Regions from separate parts of the Streptomyces sp. NPDC001750 genome, predicted to be linked through region 2. Evidence: riboswitches for the same ligand, from Rfam matches in the RefSeq annotation. Region 2 holds a riboswitch; each other region holds the start of a gene.
What was found. Region 2 has a riboswitch for cyclic di-AMP ahead of ACFYY6_RS06445 (LysM peptidoglycan-binding domain-containing protein). Riboswitches for the same ligand answer to the same signal wherever they lie in the genome.

Region 1 (7,471 bases), on a different contig from region 2:
CCCGGTCCGCGGGGACCGGCCCCCACGACGTCCTCGGGGGCTCAGCCCTTGAAACGGGGGAACGCCGAGCGGCCGGCGTACACCGCGGCGTCGTCGAGGATCTCCTCGATGCGCAGCAGCTGGTTGTACTTGGCGACGCGGTCCGAGCGGGCCGGGGCGCCGGTCTTGATCTGACCGCAGTTCACCGCGACGGCGAGGTCGGCGATGGTGACGTCCTCGGTCTCGCCGGAACGGTGCGACATCATGCACTTGAAGCCGTTGCGCTGGGCGAGCTCGACGGCGTCCAGGGTCTCGGTCAGCGAACCGATCTGGTTGACCTTGACGAGCAGCGCGTTGGCGGTGCCCTCCTCGATGCCCCGGGCCAGGCGCTCCGGGTTGGTGACGAACAGGTCGTCACCGACGATCTGCACCTTGCTGCCGAGCTTGTCGGTGATGATCTTCCAGCCGGCCCAGTCGTCCTCGTACAGCGGGTCCTCGATGGAGACCAGCGGGTACGCGGAGACGAGCTCCTCGTAGTACTCGGTCATCTCGGCGGCCGAGCGGGACTTGCCCTCGAACTCGTACGTGCCGTCCTTGTAGAACTCGGACGCGGCGACGTCGAGCGCGAGCGCGATGTCCTTGCCCGGGACGTAGCCGGCTTCCTTGATGGCCTCGATGATGAGGTCGAGGGCGGCGCGGTTCGACTCCAGGTTCGGCGCGAAGCCGCCCTCGTCGCCGAGGCCGGTCGACAGGCCCTTGCCCTTCAGGACCTTCTTCAGCGTGTGGTAGATCTCGGCGCCCCAGCGCAGGGCCTCGGAGAAGGACTCGGCGCCGATCGGGGCGATCATGAACTCCTGGATGTCCACGTTGGAGTCGGCGTGCGACCCACCGTTGAGGATGTTCATCATCGGGACGGGCAGCAGGTGCGCGTTCGGACCGCCGAGGTAGCGGAACAGCGGCAGGTCCGACGCCTCGGAGGCGGCGTGCGCGACGGCCAGTGAGACACCCAGGATGGCGTTGGCTCCGAGCGAGCCCTTGTTCTCGGTGGCGTCCAGGTCGAACATCGCCTGGTCGATCAGCCGCTGCTCGGTCGCGTCGTAGCCGACGAGCTCCGGGCCGATCTGCTCGATGACGGCGAGCACGGCCTTCTCGACACCCTTGCCCTGGTAGCGGTTGGGGTCGCCGTCGCGAAGCTCAATGGCCTCGAAGGCACCGGTGGAGGCGCCGGACGGCACGGCAGCACGACCCGTGCTGCCGTCGTCGAGGCCGACCTCGACCTCGACCGTGGGGTTCCCCCGGGAGTCGAGGATTTCCCGGGCTACGACGACGTCGATGGACGGCACGAGGCATCTCCTTCTGGGATATGACACTGGTTCTGCAGGGTCACTTTGGCCTTGCGACAAGAGCCTAACCGGCCCCGCCCGTTCAGCCCGACGACCGCCCGCCCCCTGGGACGAAAAAGGACCCGGGAGTGCACGATCCCGGGCAAATGGCCAGAATATTACGGATCAGTAACTACAACAGTTGAACGAACTGCGCCGCACACGAGCGGCGCACGCCCGGGTGCGGGACGCGCGGTGCCGCGTCGGCGCGCGGCGCGCGCTCCGAGCAGACGCCCCGGCCCGGCGCGCGGGGGAGCGCGCCGGGCCGGGCATCCGGAGAGGAGAGGGACCGGACTACTTCGTCAGGTGCAGCTGCTGACCCGGGTAGATCAGGTCGGCGTTCTCGACGATGCCCTTGTTCAGCTCGAACAGCCGCTGCCAGCCGCCTTCGACGCCGTGGGCGGCGGCGATCTTGCTGAGGGAGTCACCGGAGACGACCTTGTACTCGCCGTCACCCTTCTTGACCTTCTTGCCGGTCGGGGTGGTGACGGTCTTCTTCGACTCGGTCCGCGGGGCGGCGGGACGGTCGGAGCGGGAGGCGGGGACCTCGGCGCGCTCGGTCTGCTTCGGCTGGGCCTGCTGCTCGGGGGCCGCCTGGGTGCTCTGCTTCTGAGCGGTGCCGGAGCTCTTCGAGGAGGTATCGACGCCCGGGTCGACACCGTCGTTGCGCAGGTTGCCGGCGGAGGCGCAGCCCCAGGCACCCGGACCCTGCATGTCGAGGAGCCGCTCGGCGGTGGCGATCTGCTGGGCCTTGGTGGCCAGGTCGGCGCGCGGCGCGTACTTCAGACCGCCGGCGGCGGCCCAGCTGGACTGCGAGAACTGCAGACCGCCGTAGTAGCCGTTGCCGGTGTTGATGGACCAGTTGCCACCGGACTCGCACTGGGCGACGGCGTCCCAGGTGGCGACGGAGGCGGCGGAAGCGCCGGTCGCGCCCATCAGCGGGACGGCGACGGCGGAGCCGGCGACTCCGGCGAGCGTGGCGACGCGGACGGCCTTGGACGGGCGGCGGTGCTTGCCCTTGCCGGAAAACAGCATGGAGGTCTCCTCACCGACGCCTACGAGGTGAGCTGTCGGGTTCGGGCCGAGTGAGTTGCCCGGTCGCACGTCCTAGCACGCGACTTCACCCCAAGCCGGTCCTGATGCGTCTCGCGACGATCGGGGCCGGCGCCTACCTGGGTCCCCCGCTCCTGCCTACGGCGCTTGAACGCGTCTGTTCCCTCCGACCGACGGCAGGATTCGGCGTGACGGTCGACGGGGCCCGCGGTGCGAGCGGTTACGACCGTAAACACATATAAGCCCCACATTCAAAGACGGACACATCGGGCAATCATCCCTTACTTGCATCTGAGGAACCGTCGTTTTCGCAGGTGGGGCGCGATATGGACGGGACCTCCAGGCCCAACACGCCAATTGACGCAAAGAGACCCATGTCTCACTCGCATGGGAGTGGACACGGGCCTCCGAAGGCGTCCCGGTTCTTGAGGCTCCGTCAGCCGGTCACCGGCTCCGGCCTCAACGGGCCTCCGCGTCGACCTCAAGGCTCTGGCCAGGAAGGATGAGGTCCGGATCGGAGCCCACGACCTCCTTGTTGGCCTCATAGAGCGCGGACCAGCCACCGGGGACGTTCTGCTCGTCGGCGATCGCCCAGAGATTGTCACCAGGACGGACGGTGTACGTGTCGTCGGCGACCGGGGAGGCCGCGTCGCGCCCGCCGCCGTCGCGCGAGGCGTGACGGCCCGACTCGCGGCCGGCATCCCCGTCGGCGCCCCACCCCTCCTCGGCGGCCGGCGCGCCGCGATGCTTGCCGCCCACACCGCCCGACGCCCCGGATCCTTCCGAGCCGGGCGACCCTGACGGAGCGACAGAAGCGTTCGAATCACCCATATCTACCGATTCGGGCGAACGGTGCGTATCGGCGGATGAAGTGGCGGACCCGGTGGGCGAGGGCGTGACCTCGGACCCGGGCCCGGTCCCGGTCCCGGCATCCGGCTTCCCGGCACGGCCCGAAGGCGTGACGTCCTCGCCGGACGGGGACTGCGACGACTTGTCAGCCGGCTTCGCGCCCTCCTCCGCCCCGGCGCCGCCCGTCTTCTTCGCGCCCTCCTCCGCCCCGGTGCCGCCCGCGGGCTTCCCGGAGGAGGTCTCCCCCGGATCGACCCCCGGCAGCCCCCCACCCGTCGCGAGGCCGGAGAGGGGCGCACAGCTCGGCCACGCCTGCGGACCCCGGTCGCCCAGGATCTCCTCGGCCACCGCGATCTGCTGGGCGCGGCTGGCGAGGTCGGCGCGCGGGGCGTACGCCTCACCGCCGTACGCCTTCCAGACCTCCGGGGTGAGCTGAAGGCCGCCGTAGGAGCCGTTGCCGAAATCGGCGCTCCAGGAGCCGCCGCTCTCGCACTCGGCGACCCGGTCCCAGGTCCCGGAGTCGGCCGCCTGCGCGGCGCCCGCGCCGAGCAGCGGGATGGCGATGGCGGATCCGGTCACGCCCGCCGCGACGACGATGGCGGGTGCCTGACGAGGGCGACGGTGTCTGCCGTTCGCGGAGCCCATGAGGTTGCCTTCCGTGTGACGGACGAGTTCGGTCGAGCGACCCGGTGGGGCCGAACGGTGAACCTAACCGGACTCGAACGCGTGTCACAAGTCGATGCAGCGCCGATCACGCGAACATCACAGATGTGACGTCCCGTCAGAAACCAGTCGGACGGGCCGGGGCCCGAACTCCACGGGAAGCGTGCGCAGTCCGCGCATGATGAGCCCGCCGCGCCACCGCAGATCGGCGGGTTCCACCGCGAGCCGCAGGTCGGGAAGGCGCCTGAGCAGGGTGGCGAGCGCGGTCTGTCCCTCCAGTCGGGCGAGCGGCGCGCCGAGGCAGTAGTGGATGCCGTGCCCGTATCCGAGGTGCTGATTGTCACGTCGGGCGAGGTCGAGCGTGTCGGGGTCCTCGAAGCGCGTCGGGTCGCGGTCGGCGGCGGCGAGCACGACCAGGACGGGGTCGCCGACCGCGATGTCCCGGCCGCCGAGCGTCAGCGGCTCGGTGGCGAACCGCCAGGTCGCCAGCTCCACCGGGCCGTCGTACCGCAGCAGTTCCTCGATCCCGGTCTCCAGCAGTCCGCTCTCCCCCGCGTCCAGGGAGCGTTGCAGCCGTTCGCGCTGGGCGGGATTGCGCAGCAGCGCGTACATCCCGTTCCCGATCAGGTTGACGGTCGTCTCGAAACCGGCGAAGAGCAGGATGAAGGCCATGGCCGCGGCCTCGTTCTCGGTGAGGTGCTCGCCGTGGTCGCCGGCCCGGATCAGCCCGGAGATCAGGTCGTCCCCGGGGTTCTCCCGCTTGCGGTGGATGAGCTCGGCGAGATAGCCGCGCATCTTCTTCACCGACCGGGCGACGCCGCCACGCGGGCCGCCGCCGTGCCGGATCATCATGCCCGCCCAGTCCCGGAAGTCGTCCTGGTCCTCGCGCGGGACGCCGAGCAGGTCGCAGATCGCGTAGATGGGGAGCGGGAAGGCGAAGTCGTGGATGAGGTCCGCCCGGCCCTCGGCGGCGAAGCGGTCGATGAGCCCGTCCGTCAGCTCCTGCACGCGCGGCGCGAACGCGGCGACCCGGCGTGGGGTGAACGCCTTGGAGACCAGACGGCGCAGCCGGGTGTGGTCGGGCGGGTCGATGTTCAGCAGATGCGTCATCAGCTCCGCCTTGCGCTCGCCGGGGATGCCGGTCTTCCCCTTGGCGTGCGCGGGCTCGGCGTGGTGTGCCGGGTTCTTGGAGAGCCGCGCGTCGGCGAGCGCCTGCCGGGCGTCCGCGTACCGGGTCACCAGCCACGCCTCGACGCCGCTGGGCAGCGAGGTGCGGTGCACGGGGCTGTGCTCGCGCAGCCAGGCGTAGGCGGGGTACGGGTCGGTGGCGAACTCCCACGTGAAGAGTTCGGGAGCGCCCGCGGGGCAGGTGGCCGGGGCCGCCGCGGCCTGGTCGACGGGGTTCTCCGCAGGGCGGTCGGCGAGGTCCTCCGCGACGTGGTCGGCGGGGCGGCCCACGGTCTGATCGGCGGGTCGGTCGGCGGGGCTGTGGTTCACCCTTTGACGTTATCCCCGTCCTTCGGGGGCGACCCCGGCGCCCCGGAGGCGCCCGCCGACGTCCAGCGGGGTCAGGCGTTGCCCTCGGCCGCCCGGATGGCGTCCCGGTAGGCACGGCCCGCGGCCCTCAGCGCCGCCTCGGGGTCCACGCCGTCCTTTTCGGCGCGCACGGCGAGATCGAGGAGTTCGTAGCCGATGCCCCGGCCCGTGGGCAGCGGCACGTCGAGGCCGGCGGTACGGACCCGGGAGGCCAGCTTCGCCACCAGCGCCAGCCCGGGCTGGCCGAGCGGCACCCCGTCGGTGACGGACTCGCGCCGCTTCTCGACGGCCTTGGTCCGCAGCCAGTGCGCGTGCACGTCCTCGGGGGTCTCGGCGGTCTCGTCACCGAAGACGTGCGGGTGGCGGTGGATGAGCTTCTCGACGATGGTCGCGGCCACGTCGTCGACGGAGAAGGGCTCCTCCCCCTCCCCGGGACCGCCCTCCTCGGCGATCCGTGCGTGGAAGACGACCTGGAGAAGTACGTCCCCCAGTTCCTCGCGCAGTTCGTCGCGGTCGCCGTCCTCGATCGCCTCGACGAGTTCGTACGCCTCCTCGATGGCGTACTTGGCGAGCCCCTTGTGGGTCTTCTGCGACGTCCACGGGCATTCGTTGCGGATCCGGTCCATGATCTGGACCAGGTCGAGGAGCCGCGCGCCGGGCAGATCGTAGGAGCCGGGCAGCAGCTCCAGGTCCGGCATGCTCACCCGCCCCGAACCGGCGAGCCGCGCGAGCCCGTCGGTCAGCGGCTGGTTCCCCTCGCCGCCGGTGAGGACGACGACGGTCCGGCCACCCGCGCAGGCGTCGACGAGCTCGTGCGCGGTGGGCACGGTGTGCTCGACGGTGACGTCCGCCTCGCGCAGATACGGCAGCTGCGGGTTGTCCGGCTCGGCGCAGAGCACCCGGTCGGCGGCGCGCAACGCCTGCCAGGCGGGCCAGGACAGGAGTCCGGGCGCCACGCGGTGGCTGGCGGTGAGCAGGACGATACGGCCGGGGGCTTCGGCGCGGCCGGGGGCTTCAGCGTTCACCGTTCGAATCTACCTCCGGTCGAATCCGCCACCGGTCGGGTCCGCCACCGGGTCGATTCCCTCTCCGGCCGGATCCCTCCTCGACCGGCCCCCTCCCTGGTGGGCCCCGGGCACCGTCGTGCACACCGTTCGCGTAACGAGCGCCGCTGTGCACACCGTTCGCGTAACGACGCGCCGTGCACGTCGCTTCCGCGCCGCCCGCGCCCTGCCGACGGGTCGCGCTCCTATGCGCCGGACTCCGGGAGCGCTCCGGCGGGCTTGGTGACCTGGCTGATCCAGGGAGCTTTGTAGTCGGCGAGCTGGGTCTGCTGATCGTTCCAGGTGCCGTAGCGCGGGTTCACGTCGACCTTCAGAGCCTTCGACGCCTTGCTGAGGGCGTCACCGACGATCTTCTGCCCCTCGGGCTGTCGCAGGTCGGCGCCGAGCGCCTCGGCCAGCTTCGACAGTTGGACCTGCTCCCGCAGGACGGCGTCGATCTGGTCCGGCGCGACCCAGCTCTGCTGGAGCATCGCCGCCCGCAGCCGCTCCTCTCCCCCGGACTGGGCGACCGCCGCCTTCCTCATCTCCTGGACCTCGCTGCGCTCGACGGTCACGCCCGCGTCCCGCGCGGCCCGGTCGAGGACCCGGTCGAAGATCAGACCGTGCAGCTTGGCCCGGCCGAGCTGGCCGGACTTGTCGATGAGCTGGTCGACGTCCCGGGACTGGCGCTGGGCCTCGCGCACCGCCGCCACCTGGCCCTGCACGGTGGACACCTCGATCCGGTCGCCGCCGACGAGGGCCGCGGCACCCGGATGGGCCTGGCTGCCGCATGCGGTCAGGAACGGGGCACCGACCAGCAGGGCGGCGGAGGCGGAGACGGTGAGCGCGGTGCGACGGCGGCGGTGCAAAGGAACCTCCCGGGGAGACTTTGTGCATCAGTGCACAAGACCTTGCGCTGATCGATGGTAGGCAGTGGATGTGATTGGGGCCACTGGTTCGACCAAC
Region 2 (7,471 bases):
GCCACTCCCTGCTCGCCGTACGGCTCGCCAACCGGCTGGTGGCGACGGCCGGCCGGCGCGTACCCCTGCGCCGCATCCTCGGCGCGCCCACCGTCACCGCCATCGCCGCGCTGTGCCGCGAGACCCCGCAGGAGGACCAGGCATGAGCACCCCCTGGCTCGGCATACCGGAGAACGAACCGGAGGGCGGGGGGACGACCGGCACGCTCGTGGTCTGCTTCGCCCCCACCGGCGCCCACGGCTCGACCTTCGCGGGCTGGCGCGGTCGGCTCCCCGCGGACACCGCGCTCGCCCTGGTCACACCGCCGGGACGGGGCACCCGCATCGACGAGGAACCGGTCGTCGACATGGCCGTCTACGCGGACGCCGTGGCGGCCGAGGTGCGCGCGGCGCGCAACGGGCGGCGCCTGGTGCTGATCGGAGTCAGCCTCGGTGCGCTGCTGGCGTACGAGACGTGCGGCCGGCTGCTCGACGCCGGGGTGCCGGTCGCACGGCTGTGCGCGGTGGCCGGACAGTGCCCCGGCGACTTCCACGGCGACGGCGACGAGGTCACCGTCGAGGACGCGCGCGCCTTCGTCGCCGGGACCGGGCTGACCGATCCCGAACTCCTGGCCGACCCCGAGTTCGAGGAGGTGCTGCTGCCTCCCGTCATCGCCGACCTGCGGCTGTCCGGACGCTACGACGGCGGCCGGACCCCCGTGCCCGACGTCGAACTGCGCGCCGTGTGGGCCGCCGACGACCCGCACGTGCCCGAGGTGACGGTGCGCCGCTGGGCCGACTGGACCCGGGGCACGTGCACCTTCCGGTCCGTCGAGGGCGGGCACTACGCCCACCAGGAGAACCCGGACGCGGTCATCTCCGCCTGCCTGGACGGCCTCGTCGGCACCCGCCCGTCCCGTCGGTCCGTCCTCGGAGCCGGTGCGACGGCCGTCGCGGGGACGCTGCTGGGCCTGGGCGCGGCCACCGCCGCCGCGCCCCGCGCCTCGGCCGCCGTGCGCACCACGGGCGCGGCGGTCTTCGACGGCGACCCCACCGACCCCGTGGAGCTCGCCGTCGCCATGATCCGTCAGGACACCAGCAACCCCGGCGACGGAGCGCTCACCGAGCCGTACGCCCGGATGCTCCAGGACATCTTCCGGGCCGCCGGGATCGCCACCGAGATCGTGCCCACCCCCAAGGACGGCAACGTTCACTTCTTCGCACGCGTGCCCGGCAGCGGGACGGCCCGGGAGAAGCCACTGGTCCTGCTCGGCCACTCCGACGTCGTGCCCGCCATCGGCGACGCCTGGACCACGGACCCGTTCGCCGGCGAGATCAAGGACGGCAAGCTGTACGGCCGCGGCGCGCTCGACATGAAGGGCGTCAACGCTGCCTTCGTCGCCGCCCTGCTGCGGCACGTCCGCGAGGGCGCGGCCTTCGACCGCGACATCGTGTTCTGGTCCGACTGCGACGAGGAACAAGGACCCTACGGGGTGCGCTGGTTCCTCACCGAGCATCCCGGCAGGGTCGAGGCGGGCGCGGTCATCACCGAGGGCGGCTGGGTCCTCGACCAGCGCGACGGCAGCACCCCCATGATCGCCTCCCTCACCTGCAACGACAAACGGTCCCTGTTGCTGCGGCTGGAGACCTCCTCGTACGCCACCCACACGTCCAAGCCGTTCACCGGGCAGGCCGTGATCCGGCTGGGGGAGGTGCTGGAGCAACTGGGGGACTGGCGGGCCCACATCCGCCCCAACGCGCTGTCCGTGCGCTACTTCGCCGAACTCGCCGAGGCCACCACGGACCGACAACTCGCCGAGGCCGTCCGGCAGATGCTCGCCGCCCGCGGCGAACAGGAGCGGGACCGGGCCGGTGAAGCGGTGATCCGGCTCAGCGCGACACCGGAACTGCACAACGCGATGCTGCGGACCACCCTCGCCTTCACCGCGGCCCGGTCCGGCTACTACCCGAGCATCGTGCCCGGCACGGCGACCGCTGAGTTCCGCGCCGCCTTCCTCCCCGGCGCCGACGACCCCGGCCGGATCGTCGCCGAACTGCGCTCCCTGATCGGCAACCGGGCGACACTGACCGTCGTGGGGAACCCCGGCGAGAGCGAGCAGCAGGCACTGGACCGGCTGCGCGGCTACCTCGCCACGCCCGACTCCACGCACGACACGGACGTCTTCCGCGCCTGGCAGGCGGCCGTGCGCCGCACGCACCCCGGAACGAGGGCCACCGCCTGCCAGTTCGAGGCGGTCACCAGCGCCGTCCCGTTCCGGGAGCAGAACATCCCCGTCTACGGCATGTATCCGTTCACGGTGGACCGGGACATGCTCAAACGCATGCACGGAACCGACGAGCACATCGGCGTCGAGGCCCTGCGGCGGGGCACCGACACCGTCTACCACCTGCTCGCCGGACTGCGCACCGGTACCTGACTCCAGCACACCGTACGGGCGTGTCCCCGGCCACGCCCGTACGTCCGGTACGCCGCACCGGCTGTCGGCGGGAGGGCCGGGGCAGGGCACCCGGACCCGGTCGAGGGAGCGTTCGACCGCCCGTTTCCAGTCCTCGTACCGCTCGGAGCGCCGTTCGTCGTCCCACCGCGGTTCCCAACGCCTCGACTCCCGCCAGTGCTCCCGCAACCCGCCCTCGTCCTGCCAGAATCCGACGCCGTCATCTCTCCGTCGGCGTCGGGATGCTGCCCTCCGGCTCCGGTTCCGCGGCGGGGATGAATCGGCCGACGAGGTACTTGTAGAGAAAGGCGCCGACCGGGCCGCCCACGAGCGGGCCCACGATCGGCACCCAGAAGTAGAGGTTCCCGTACTGGTCCCGCCACGCCTCCCCATAACCCGTCAGGAAACTCGCCAGTCTGGGCCCGAGGTCGCGGGCTGGATTGATCGCGTATCCGGCATTGGTGCCGAATGCCATGCCGATGGCCACCACGACGAGCCCCACGATGAACGGACTGAGATTGGCGCCCGGTGGCGTGTTGAGCAGATCCGTGACCGCGAAGATCAGCAGGACCAGAATGGCGGTTCCGATGATCTGGTCCCGCAGCGCTCCCCATTCGGTGACGGGGAGTGCGGTATTGCCGTTGGCGGGCAGGGTCGAGAAGACGCCTTGTGTTTTGATGGTGTGTCCGGGATCCGCTCTCGCCAGTGCCTCGGTGTAATTCCAGCGCACCACCAGTGCGGCGACGAAGGCGCCCGCCAGTTGTGCGAGGGAATAGGGTGCGACCTTCCTCCAGGGGAAATCCTTGAACGCCGCGAGCGAGAGCGTCACGGCCGGATTGAGGTGAGCACCGCTCAGTCGGCCCGCCACATAGATGCCCAGGGTGACTCCGAGCCCCCAGGCCCAGGCGATGCTGTCGTGGTTTCCGAGTCCGCCCGGCGGGTCGGTGAGCGCGCCGCCGGCCGCGACCTGGGCCACCACCCCACAGCCGAAGAGAATGAGAATCAGCGTTCCGGCGAATTCCGCCGCGAGTTCCCCGCCGAGTCCCGACAACCCGCGCCGTTCCATGGAGATCTCGCTTCCTGTCGGGTCACGGCGGTTGGCGGCATTGATCCAGATCTGAGCGTAGGTGTGCGGGTCTGCTTCCGCACGCGGTGCTGCGGCGGTGGTGTGAGGACGGTCCTCTGCCCGTCCCGCCGGGCCGGACGGCTCCCGGTGCCGGGGTGCCACGCAGCCCGGGACGCGGGTGTTCCACGGTGGCGAGGGCCTGCAAGGCGGTCGCCATGTGCGCGGTCCCGTACCTGCCCGGCGCGGGGTCCGCTCCATGCGCTGACGTACGCCGCGGGCGGCTGGGAGTCCGGGCGGGAAGGGAGAGGGCCCTGGGGACCGGACGTTGGACGTGGACCTCTCGACGGTGGTCGCCGCTCTCGGGACGGCGGTGATCGGGCAGGTGCTGGACGGCGCCTCGCTGATCGTCGTCTTCGTGACGCCCGGCGCCCCGGAGGCACTGGCCACCGCGCGGACTGCCGAGTCGGTGCGCGGTCTGTTCGATCTCGGGCCCGCGGCGGCGACGCGGCCGGGTGAGGGCGACACCGAGGAGGTGGTGCCCGCCGGGCGGCTGAGGGCCGGGGACATGACCCTGGCCTCGCCGCGGCGGCCGAGCGCCCCGGCGAGCATCCCCGACGTGGGCCGTCGTCGTCGCGGGCCGCTCCCGTGACCTCGTGCGGCCCGCCCGTGAAGGACTTCCCTCCGAGCCCGGCACCGGCGCGTCGCCGCCACCGTGGACGGCCGTGCCCTCGCCGTCGACAGCCCCGGCTGGACCCGCCCGCACGGCCGGAGGAGGACGGCCGCACCGCCGCCGTGCTGGTCGCCCGCGACGGCGCCCCGGTCGGCCTCCTCGGTGTGGCCGACCGGCCACGCGACGACGCCCGGGTCCGCATGCCCGGCTTGTGGGGGCGTTCAGGTGTTCCGTGCCGAAGACGCACGTGACTGGTTCCGACGTTCACCCGACAGAACGAAGAGATGTCCCTTTTGCTCACATTTGAAGTGAGTTGCAAATTTAGCCGGTAAGGCCGCTTTCGGTAATTGTTGCGCCGTTTGAGGGGTGGGCGGAATGTCCCTTTTGTCGCTTCGTGGTGTGAGTCACGTAAAGACCCGCCGGAGGGTCGGTCCGCGATTCGGCTCCCCTTGTCGCGCAAGGCGAGTCGAGTTCGATCTGTGAGGTGGATTACTGCGAATTCCATGAATTGATCATGTGAATCAATTGTGATCAAAAAATTCGGGCTTGTTCCGCTCCGCTTTTCTCGCCTACGGTCACCGTCAATCCGGACGGAACGCCGAATCCTGCCGCCGTCCGAGAAACCCGACCCACTTGTCCACGGCAGGAGCGGGGGAACCAGGTAGGCCGCCGGTCCGGTATCCGGAACGGCTCGGGGTGAAGTCGCATTCTGTGCGGCCAGACATCTCCAGTCTGAACCCGACAGCTCACCTCGCAGGCGACGGAGAGGAATTCACCATGACCGCAACGGGTACGTACCGTCGCCGCTCGTCCACCCTCCGGACCCGTGGCCTCATCGCCGCGGCCACGGGCGGAGTCGCCCTGGTGCTTCCGCTGATCGGAGCGGGTTTCGCCTCGGCCGCCCCGGCCCAGGCCGCCACCACCGAAAAGGCCGCGGTGCCGGCCGCCGTCACCGGAAGTGTTTCCCCGCAGAAGGCAGCGATCGTCACGCATTCCGTGATCTCCGGGGACACCCTTTCCAAGATCGCGCAGAGCTACGCCGTCGCAGGCGGCTGGCAGAAGCTGTACGAGGGCAACCGGGAGATCATCGGGAGCAATCCCTCCCTCATTCGCCCGGGGATGAAGCTGGCCGTCGGTGCCGAGTCCGAGGCCGCCACCGGTGCCTCCGGCGCTTCGTCCGCGACCGTCACCGCCGCGCCGGTCTCCTACGCGGACAACCTGGACGGCTGGATCAGGGAGTCGCTGGCCATCATGGCCCGGCACGGCATTCCCGGCAGCTACGACGGCATCCACCGCAACGTCATGCGTGAGTCCTCCGGCAACCCCAGGGCCATCAACAACTGGGACTCGAACGCCGTCGCCGGAACGCCGTCCAAGGGCCTGCTCCAGGTCATCGACCCGACGTTCCGCGCCTACCACGTGCCGGGCACGCCGTTCGACAGCTACGACCCGGTCGCCAACATCACGGCCGCGTGCAACTACGCCGCCGACAAGTACGGCTCCATCGACAACGTCTTCGGCGCCTACTGACCCATGCCGGCCCGGCCCCGTGCCGGTACGACGCGACGGGATGCGCCCCTCTGGAAGCCGCACGGCTCCCCGAGGGGCGCATCCCGTCGCGTCGTACCGGGGCCCCGTCGCTACCCGCCCCGCCCGCCGGCGGGGCGCATTTCGCCCGTGGTCACTCCAGGGCGCTGTCCGCCGACCGTTGCGGCCGCCGCAGCGGCGGTCTGGGAACCGTCGCCGCCGCGCCCTCCCGGACGGAGTGCACCGCCGCGTCGTGAAGACGCCTGCTGTCCTCCTCGGAGCAGCAGGGCACGGGGCTGCCCGACATGGTGAACCAGTCGATCGCACCCGTGTACTGCACGGTCACCTGAGCCATGTCGTCGGCCCAGGTCGTGTGAACGGTCAGGTCCCCGGTCAGGACGCCGACCTCGTCCGTGAGCACGCCTCCACGCCCCGAGAACACACCACGAGTGGTCCATGACGCCCAAGCCATGTACCCAGGCTGACACCAGGTACGCGGATCCGCGACCCGCGGGAGCGCGCCGCTCAGCACTGTCCCGTAATCCCCGGCGGGTGCGACGACAGCTACGGCCCCTTGCTGCGTTGTCGGAACATCCGCATACATCCGGTATGCGAACGTCCCTCCGCCTTACGATGCACCGCATCCGACGCCGCGCGCTGATCCACCAGGGATTACGGGACAGCCCTTAGGCGCCCCGGGGTGCCGGAGTCCGTTCCGGAATGCGGAACGGGCGAAACTTTCCCTCCGGGCCGGCTGCGGTTCCCGTACCCGCCAATCGCCCGAGAATTGACGCACTTCTTACGCCGAACCGTCGGATCCTCGCTCCAAAACAACGAATTCCGTAGGTAAACAGCTCTTGACCTGCGGAACTCGTCGGGATTGCATGTCGCGCTGGGAGCGACGAAACCACTCATCACGTCCTCGTCTGGAGGCGATACCGCTCCCGTTCTCAAACACCGCACCTGTTGATCGGAAACGCACGATGACCGAAACGCTCAGCGCTCCCCAGGCGCTCGCGCCGGCTACCGGCCCCATCCCGCAGAAGCTCAAGCGTTCCATCGGCGTCGTCGGCGGGACACTGCTGACGCTGTCCTGCGTGACGCCCGCCTCGACCCTCTTCGTGGTCGTACCGGACCTGTTCTCCAGCCTCGGCACGTACACCGCCCTCACCATCGCCATCGGCTCGCTGCTCTGCATCGCGGTCGCCTTCTGCTACTCGGAGCTGGGCACCCTGATCCCGAGCGCGGGAGGCGAGTACGCGATGGTGTCGACCATGGCGGGGCGGCTGGCCGGCTGGCTCGTCTTCGTGCTGTCCCTGCTGGTCGTGATGATCGTGCCTCCCGTCATCGCCATGGGAACGGCCGACTACCTCGCCCCCGTCGTGCACATCCCGGCCCCCGTCGCGGGCGCCGGTGTCATGCTGCTCGCCACCCTCGCCGGTCTGCTGGACCTGCGGGCCAACGCCTGGATCACCGGGATCTTCCTCGTCCTCGAGGTGATCGCCGCGGCCGTCGTCGCCGTACTCGGATTCGCGCACTCCGAGCGCGGGGCGTCCGCCCTCGTGCACGGCCAGGTCGCCTCGTCGGACGGCACGACCTCCACGGTCACCGCGATGATGGTGGTCTCGGGGCTCGCGATCGCACTCTTCATCACGCAGGGCTTCTCCACCGCCGTCTACCTCTCCGAGGAACTGGAGAACCCCCGCCGCAACGTGGCCCGCACCGTGCTCGCCACCCTCGCCATCTCCTCGGCGGTCATCCTCGTCCCCGTCAT
Region 3 (7,471 bases), on a different contig from region 2:
CCGGGTGGTCACGAGCACGGCCGGACATGGCGTAGAGTTGTGTTCACCGACGCGGGGTGGAGCAGCTCGGTAGCTCGCTGGGCTCATAACCCAGAGGTCGCAGGTTCAAATCCTGTCCCCGCTACTGAAGACCCGGGCCCGGCGCGTACAGCGTGCCGGGCCCGGGGTTTTTCGTGCCGCCGCTGGATGGCGCGAGGTGAGTGGGCGGCGTGTGAGGTGTGCCACGCGCGTACCTCTGTTGGGCGATGCGGAGTCGCCGCGCGGCTGAGCTCCGGTGAGCCTGGGGGCGGGGCGCGGTACCGTCCGCAGCCGTGCGTGTACCGGGCAGGAGACCACAGGTGTGGAAGCGGCTGAAGCGGCGCGGCGGGCATGCCGGGGGCAGGCATGCCGGAGGGGTTGCCGGCGGCGCCGGTGCCCGTCGGTTCGTGCGCATGCTGCCGACCCTGATGATCGTCGGCGGGCTGCTGTTCGACCTGTTCACCCCGCCGGTCTTCACCGCCATCCCGCTGTTCGTCGCGGCGCCGCTGATCGCCGCGCCGTTCTTCTCGTTGTCCAACACCGTGCGCACCGGCATCGCCTCGATGCTGGCCGTCGTCGCGCTCCGGCTGGCCACCGACTCGCTGCCGGCGGCCGTGCCGCTGATCGAGCTGCTCACGCTGGCGACCGTCTCGGTGCTCGCGGTGGTGATCAACCGAGTCGTGCAGCGGAGCAACGAGCAGCTGGCCTCCGCGCGGGTCATCGCGGAGCGGGCCATGCGGGCGGTGCTGCCGAAGCCGTCCGACCGGATCGGTGGGCTCCATGTGGCGGCGCGGTACGAGGCCGCGCAGGCCGACGAGTTCGTCGGCGGTGACCTGTTCGCGGTGACGGACACCCCGTATGGGGTGCGGCTGGTGGTCGGTGACGTGCGGGGGAAGGGCCTCGACGCCGTGGAGACGGTCGCCGTGGTCATCGGGGCGTTCCGGGAGGCGGCCGAACAGGAGCGCTCGCTGGAGGGCGTGGCGCGTCGGCTGGAGCGGGCGCTGGTGCGGGAGAGGAGGGCGCGCCGGGGCGGGCCCGATGTCGTCGAGGGCTTCACCACCGCCGTGCTGGCCGAGATCCCGGCCGGCCTGTCCCGGGTCCGGATCGTCAACCGCGGCCACCCCGAGCCGATCCTGCTGTATCCGGACGGGGCGCTGGACGTGCTGGCGCCCTCGATGCCCGCGTTGCCGCTCGGGATGGACCTGGGCGTGTGGCCCGACCGGACGGACGAGTGGGATCTGCGGCCGGGGGCGACACTGCTCCTCTACACGGACGGCCTCTCCGAGGCGCGGAACGCCCAGGGGGACTTCTACGATCCGGCGGCCCGGCTGTGCGGGCGGATCTTTCCCGGGCCGGAGGAGCTGCTGTCCGCGCTGACCGACGACGTACGGCTGCACACGGGGGGCGAGTCGACCGATGACATGGCCCTGCTCGCGGTCGTGCGCCCCGCGGAGGGGCAGCCGGAGCGGCGCAGGACCGTCCGGATCGTGGGGCCGGACCCGGCATGACGGACGGTCCGGGGCGGCTGGGCCTGTGCAAGAGGGGCCGGGGCGTCCGGGCGCCGGGCGTGTGCAAGAAGGCCGTGAGGGGTTCGGTCGGGTGCGCCCGTGAGGCCGCGGACGTCCGTCCGGGCGGCCGGGTGCGGCCGAGCGGACCGCGGTGCCACCGTACGTAATCGAAAGACGCCGCTCCGCATAACATTTGACGCAACGTCAGTGACGAGGTATTGACTGAGACCCGATCAAGTCGTCTAAATACGCCCCGAGATGTCCAGTAAAGTCCAGGCCAAAGACGTGAACGATCAGTGGGGACGGCTTGGAATCAGGGCCCGGTGTCTATTAACGTTCGATAACGCAGCGCGGTCGTCCCAGCCGTCGTCAGAGGCGGCACCGTGCGCGAGCGCCGAATCCCGAAAGGGAACCGGGGAACCACCACCCTGGGGTGAATCGGACATCCGGGTCTCGTGAGAGACGCGGTGTCCGTAGGAGACCTTCCTGCTCCGAACCCGTCAGCTAACCCGGTAGGCGAGAAGGAAGGAAAGGAGTGCGCCCCCGTGGCGTCCAACAAGCCTGCCCCCGAGGCCCCCGCTCGGCTCGATTCCGCGTACGGTTCCGAGTTCGGCACCGACTTCGGCCCCGGTTACGGTGCGGGCCCCGGCTACGGCTCCGACTACGGAACGGCCGGGATGACGACGGTGTCCGGCACCGCGGATCGCATGGACCACGGAATCGGATCGGAGATGGCCGCCACCGCGACCCTGCCCGGCGCCGACTTCGGTGTCGACGACGAGCGCGGCTGGGGCGAGTGGAACCCCACCGAGGAGACCGTCCGCCCCGTACGCGGCAAGCACCGGGTCGCCAAGCAGCGCAACGGACTCGCCCGCAGTTCCGCAGTGCTCGGGGTCGGCGTCATCGCGGCGGTCGGCGCGGGCGGCATGGCCACCGCGCAGGGCAAGCCGCCGGTGTCCATCTCCCTTCCCGACTCCATCGCGGACAACCTGCCCGACGCCAAGTCGCTTCCCGGCGTGGGCGCCCTCCTCTCCGACAAGTCCGAGGACGACGGGGCCGCGCCCGCCACCGCCCCGCTCACCACCGCGGGCATCACCACCGCCGAGGCCGAGCAGGGCACGACCGACGCGGGCGAGGCGCTGCGTGCCCGCATCCTCCAGCAGGCCGAGCAGCAGCAGGCCGCCGCCGACGCGGAGGCCAGGGAGGCCCAGGAGAAGGCCGCGGCGGAGAAGGCCGCGGCCGAGGCCAAGAAGCAGCAGGACGCCGCCGAGGCCAAGGCCGCCGCCGAGAAGAAGAAGGCGGAGGAGGAGGCGAAGAAGAAGGCCGAGGCCCTGCGGCTCGCCAAGCTCGCCGCCAGCTACGCCGTCCCGACCACCTCGTACACGATCACCTCGACGTACGGCCAGGCCGGCACGATGTGGTCCTCCGGTCACCACACCGGCCTCGACTTCGCGGCGCCGACGGGCACCCCCGTCAAGGCCGTTCACGGCGGCACCATCAAGTCGGCGGGCTGGTCCGGCTCGTACGGCTACCGCACGGTGCTGGAGCTGGAGGACGGCACGGAGATCTGGTACTGCCACCAGTCCTCGATCGGCGTCGGGGTCGGCCAGAAGGTCTCCACCGGGGACACCATCGGCCGGGTCGGCGCGACCGGCAACGTGACGGGTCCCCACCTCCACCTGGAGATCCACACCGCCGACGGCACGGGCGTGGATCCGATGGGCTGGCTGCGGAGCAAGGGCCTCAACATCTGAGGCACCCGCGTCGGCGATGCACGCGCGTACAACGATGCACGGGCGGACGGCGCGGACCACACCGAACAGCCCTCCGCCGAACGGCGGATGCGCGGAATACCGTTTTGGCGGGAACACGTTGATCGATTCATGACTTCCCTTCGCCAACTCGGCTCTTCCGATCTTCAGGTGTTCCCACTCGCCCTCGGCGGCAATGTCTTCGGCTGGACGGCCGACGAGGCGCAGTCGTTCGCCGTGCTGGACGCCTACACGGAGGCGGGTGGCAACTTCGTCGACACCGCCGACGCCTACTCCGCCTGGGTGCCGGGGAACGAGGGCGGCGAGTCGGAGACCGTCATCGGCAAGTGGCTCGCGTCCCGGCCCGGCCGGTCCGACGTCGTCGTCGCCACCAAGGTCGGTGCCCACCCCTCGTACAAGGGTCTCTCCGCCGCCACCATCAAGGCGGCGGCGGAAGAGTCGCTGCGCAGGCTCGGCAGGGACCACATCGACCTCTACTACACGCACTTCGACGACGAGACCGTGCCGGTCGAGGAGATCATCACCACCCTCGACGAGCTGGTGAAGGCCGGCAAGGTGCGCGAGATCGCCGCGTCCAACATCAGCCCCGAGCGGCTCCGGGCGTCCCTGGACTTCTCCGAGCGCGAGGGGCTGGCCCGTTACGTCGCCCTGCAGCCGCACTACAACCTCGTCTCCCGCGACACCTACGAGGGCGCACTCCAGGACACGGCCGCGCGGGCCGGGCTCGCCGCCGTCCCGTACTTCGCCCTGGCCTCCGGATTCCTCACGGGCAAGTACCGCCCGGGCGCCCCGGTGGAGAGCGCGCGTGCGCAGAGCGCGGGGAAGTACCTGGAGTCGGAGCGCGGGCAGAACGTCCTCGCCGCCCTGGACCGGGTCGCCCAGGCCCATGACGCACAGATCGCGACCGTGGCGCTGGCCTGGCTCGCGTCCCGGCCGACCGTCGTCGCGCCGATCGCCTCGGCCCGTACGGTCGAGCAGTTGCCCGCCCTGACGGCCGTCGCCGACCTCCGGCTGACCGAGGGGGAGCTGGCCGACCTCACCGAGGCTTCCGCCTGACGGGCGCCACCGGCGGGCACGGCAGCCGCGGCAGGCCGACCGGCGGACCGGGTGGCGGACTGTTCCGTCACCGGCGGCGGATCGTGCTCGGGTCCGGCCGCGCTCCGGTCGCTCCGCCGAACTGAGCGTCTCCACGAACGCCCCGGAAGCATCGCGCTCCCGGGGCGTTCGCGCGTCCGTGGCGCCCGGAGCTACCGGGGCGGCAGCTGATACGGGTTGTAGCCGCCGTACGCCTGGTGCGGCGGCGGGAACGCGGCCGGGGCCGACGTCGGCCAGTACGCGGCCGGGGCGGGCGGGAACGGGTAGGGGTAGGGGCGCAGGAGGCCCGCCGCCTGCGCGGCGTAGGCGAGGGCGGGAGCGGCCACGTCCCTGCGCTGCCAGAGGTGGTGCAACAGCTCCAGTTCACGTGCCGCGAAGTCGGGGCCCGCCGTCCCGAGGCGGGCCTGGCGGCGGAGCGAGGCCAGCGACATCGCGAACGACTCGTACTCGGCGACGGTACGGGCGGCGGCCTTGCCCCGGGCCCGCGCCTTGCGGCGCTCCTTGCGGGGTGCCCGGCCCTGTGCCTGTGCCGGGGGCAGGGCCTGGGCCGGTGCGCCGACCGGGGCCACCGCTCCGTGGCCCGGACCATGGACCGCTCCGGTGCCCGGTGCATGGCCCGGTGCGTGGCCTGGGCCGTACGGGTTGCCCCAGCTGGCCCCGGCGTCGAAGGAATGGTGTCGGCGGGCCGCGTCGCGGGCCAGGCCGCGGGCCCGCATGGAGGCGAGGGCGAGCGGTTCGGCGGGGGTCAGCCAGCCGGCCGCCGCGTAGCCGGGCAGTTCTGCGGCGAGTGCGCGCAGCTCGCGTCGGCGTGCCCAGATCACCAGCCAGGTCAGCACGCCGAAGAGCGGAACCATGAACACCGCGTACACGGCGTAGAAGGCGAGCGGCCCGAAGAAGGAGGCCGATCCGTTCCACAACGCGTGCATGCCCATGGCGAGGACGAGCCCCAGCAGCGGCAGCGCGATGCGGCGCAGCCGCCGGTTGCGGGCACTGGCGGCGGCGAGACCGAAGCCCGTCCCCGTCAGGATCGTGAAGAGCGGGTGCGCGAACGGGGACATCACCGCCCGTACGAAGAACGTCGCGGCGGTCATCGAGGCGACGCCCGAGGCCCCGGCCTGCTGGTCCTCCCCGAAGGCGTTGCCCAGATAGAGGATGTTCTCGGTGAACGCGAAACCGCTCGCGGTGAAACCGGCGATCACGACGCCGTCGACGATTCCGCTGAACTCGCGTCTTCGGAACAGGAAGACCAGCAGGATCGCGGCGGCCTTGGCGCTCTCCTCGACGACCGGCGCTATGACCGTCGCACCGAGGTTGTCCGCGTTCGCCGGGTCGGCGGTGGTCGTGGCTATCCAACGGGTCGCGAACGAGTTCGCGAGGATCGCGATCAGGGCGGCCGCGAAAGCGCCCCAGGCCAGGGCGAACAACAGGTTCCGCCAGGGCGCGGGGTCGACCCGGTCCAGCCAGCGGAACGCCGCCATCAGGAGCGGCACGGGCAGCACCGCGAGGCCGAGACCCACGAGGAAGCCCTCGGTGCCCGTCTGGTCGCGGACCAGGGCCAGGATCGCCAGAGCGCACACCGCGAGCACCGTGCACACGGCCGCGACGCGGAACGTCCTGCTGCGCCACACCATGCCGACGCGGCGCGGCCGGTACCGCCAGTGCCGTCGCTCCGGCACGGCGGCCAGGATCTCGCCGACCCGCTGCTCCTCGAGCACCGGAACGGCCGGATGCGGCTGCCGCTGCTGGACAGACCCTTCGTATACCACCCCACGACCCTAACGAGCGGCACCGACACCGGCCACGGGGAATGGCCGGTGGCGGCCGGTCGCCGGACGTCGGCAGTCGCCGGGGAGGCGCCGTCTGCGACGGGTTCTCCGGCGGGCTCGGCGACGGGCTCGGTGACGGGCTCCGGGCAGGTTCGGTGACGGGCTCCGGGCGGGTTCGGCGACGGATCAGCGGCGGGTGAAGAGCAGGTCGTGGACGACGTGGCCCTTGTCGAGTCCCTGGCCCTCGAACCGGGTCAGTGGCCGGAACGCAGGCCGTGGCGCGTAGCCGCCCTCCGGCAGAGTGTTCTCGAAGAGGGGGTGCGCGGTCAGCACCTCCAGCATCTGCTCCGCGTACGGCTCCCAGTCGGTCGCGCAGTGGACCAGGGCGCCCGGCTTCAGCCGCTGGGCCACCAGGTCGAGGAATTCCGGCTGGATCAGCCGACGCTTGTGATGACGCTTCTTGGGCCACGGGTCGGGGAAGTACACCCGCAGCCCGTCCAGCGAGTCCGGCTTCAGCATCTCGCGCAGCAGGATGATCGCGTCGCCGTTGGCGACACGGATGTTGGACAGGCCGTTCCGCTCCGCGAGGCCGAGCAGATTGCCCTGGCCGGGCGTGTGGACGTCGACGGCGAGAATGCCCGTCCCCGGGTCGTCCGCTGCCATCTGCGCAGTGGCCTCGCCCATGCCGAACCCGATCTCCAGCACGACCGGGAGCCCGTCGAACAGCTCGGGCAGGTCGAGGAGCCGCTGCCCGTCGATGTCCAGGCCCCACGTGGGCCAGAGCCGCATCAGGGCGTCCTCCTGACCAGGAGTGACCCGGCTCCGGCGCGGCTGGAAGCTGCGGATGCGGCGCTCGTGGTGCGATCCGGCCGGGTCGACGGCGGGCCCGCCGGGGAAGCGCGGCTCCTGGCGCAGCCTGCGCTGCCGTTCGAAGGACGCGGCGCGCAGATCATCCGGGATCCCGGAGCCGGTTCCGGCGGAGGTCCCGGACGGGGCGGCTCCGGGGGAGGTCTCGGCGGGAGTCCCGGAAACACGGGTCGCGGGGGCGGCCTCGGCGGGGGAGGTCCCGGAGGCGGCCTCGGCGGAGGTCCCGGAGGCGGGGGACGAGGGCGCCCCCGAGGGGCCCGCGGTGAGGTCTGCGGGAGGGTTCGCGGAGGGGTTCAAGGGCTCAGACACAATGACCCGATTCTACGGCGGGCGGCTTCCACCCCGTCTCCCGTGCCTGGAGCAGCGCCCTGCGTGCCACCTCCCGCCCGATGGGCAGGGAGGCCGTCGCGGCGGGCGACGGGGCGTTCAGCACGTGGACGGTGTG

Region 1: it holds a riboswitch for cyclic di-AMP, as region 2 does, so the genes downstream of both, ACFYY6_RS16535 (transglycosylase family protein) here and ACFYY6_RS06445 (LysM peptidoglycan-binding domain-containing protein) in region 2, are expected to answer to the same signal.
Region 3: it holds a riboswitch for cyclic di-AMP, as region 2 does, so the genes downstream of both, ACFYY6_RS17450 (M23 family metallopeptidase) here and ACFYY6_RS06445 (LysM peptidoglycan-binding domain-containing protein) in region 2, are expected to answer to the same signal.

Annotation. Positions count from the first base shown of each region.
Region 1 is NZ_JBIAUE010000009.1:91,182-98,652, forward strand. Features, by position in the region: gene eno (phosphopyruvate hydratase) at 42-1,322, opposite strand; gene ACFYY6_RS16535 (transglycosylase family protein) at 1,656-2,396, opposite strand; cyclic di-AMP (ydaO/yuaA leader) riboswitch at 2,399-2,570, opposite strand; gene ACFYY6_RS16540 (transglycosylase family protein) at 2,874-3,908, opposite strand; gene ACFYY6_RS16545 (cytochrome P450) at 4,026-5,384, opposite strand; gene ACFYY6_RS16550 (nucleoside triphosphate pyrophosphohydrolase) at 5,495-6,487, opposite strand; gene ACFYY6_RS16555 (SurA N-terminal domain-containing protein) at 6,712-7,374, opposite strand.
Region 2 is NZ_JBIAUE010000003.1:57,037-64,507, reverse strand. Features, by position in the region: gene ACFYY6_RS06465 (amino acid adenylation domain-containing protein) at 1-146, shown strand, start outside; gene ACFYY6_RS06460 (M20/M25/M40 family metallo-hydrolase) at 143-2,416, shown strand; gene ACFYY6_RS06455 (MIP/aquaporin family protein) at 2,655-3,500, opposite strand; gene ACFYY6_RS06450 (hypothetical protein) at 3,832-4,149, shown strand; cyclic di-AMP (ydaO/yuaA leader) riboswitch at 4,757-4,943, shown strand; gene ACFYY6_RS06445 (LysM peptidoglycan-binding domain-containing protein) at 4,948-5,700, shown strand; gene ACFYY6_RS06440 (hypothetical protein) at 5,852-6,169, opposite strand; gene ACFYY6_RS06435 (APC family permease) at 6,681-7,471, shown strand, end outside.
Region 3 is NZ_JBIAUE010000010.1:21,364-28,834, reverse strand. Features, by position in the region: tRNA gene ACFYY6_RS17460 (tRNA-Met) at 51-124, shown strand; gene ACFYY6_RS17455 (PP2C family protein-serine/threonine phosphatase) at 351-1,526, shown strand; cyclic di-AMP (ydaO/yuaA leader) riboswitch at 1,909-2,060, shown strand; gene ACFYY6_RS17450 (M23 family metallopeptidase) at 2,258-3,280, shown strand; gene ACFYY6_RS17445 (aldo/keto reductase) at 3,410-4,354, shown strand; gene ACFYY6_RS17440 (PrsW family intramembrane metalloprotease) at 4,546-6,108, opposite strand; gene trmB (tRNA (guanosine(46)-N7)-methyltransferase TrmB) at 6,346-7,335, opposite strand; gene lhgO (L-2-hydroxyglutarate oxidase) at 7,328-7,471, opposite strand, start outside.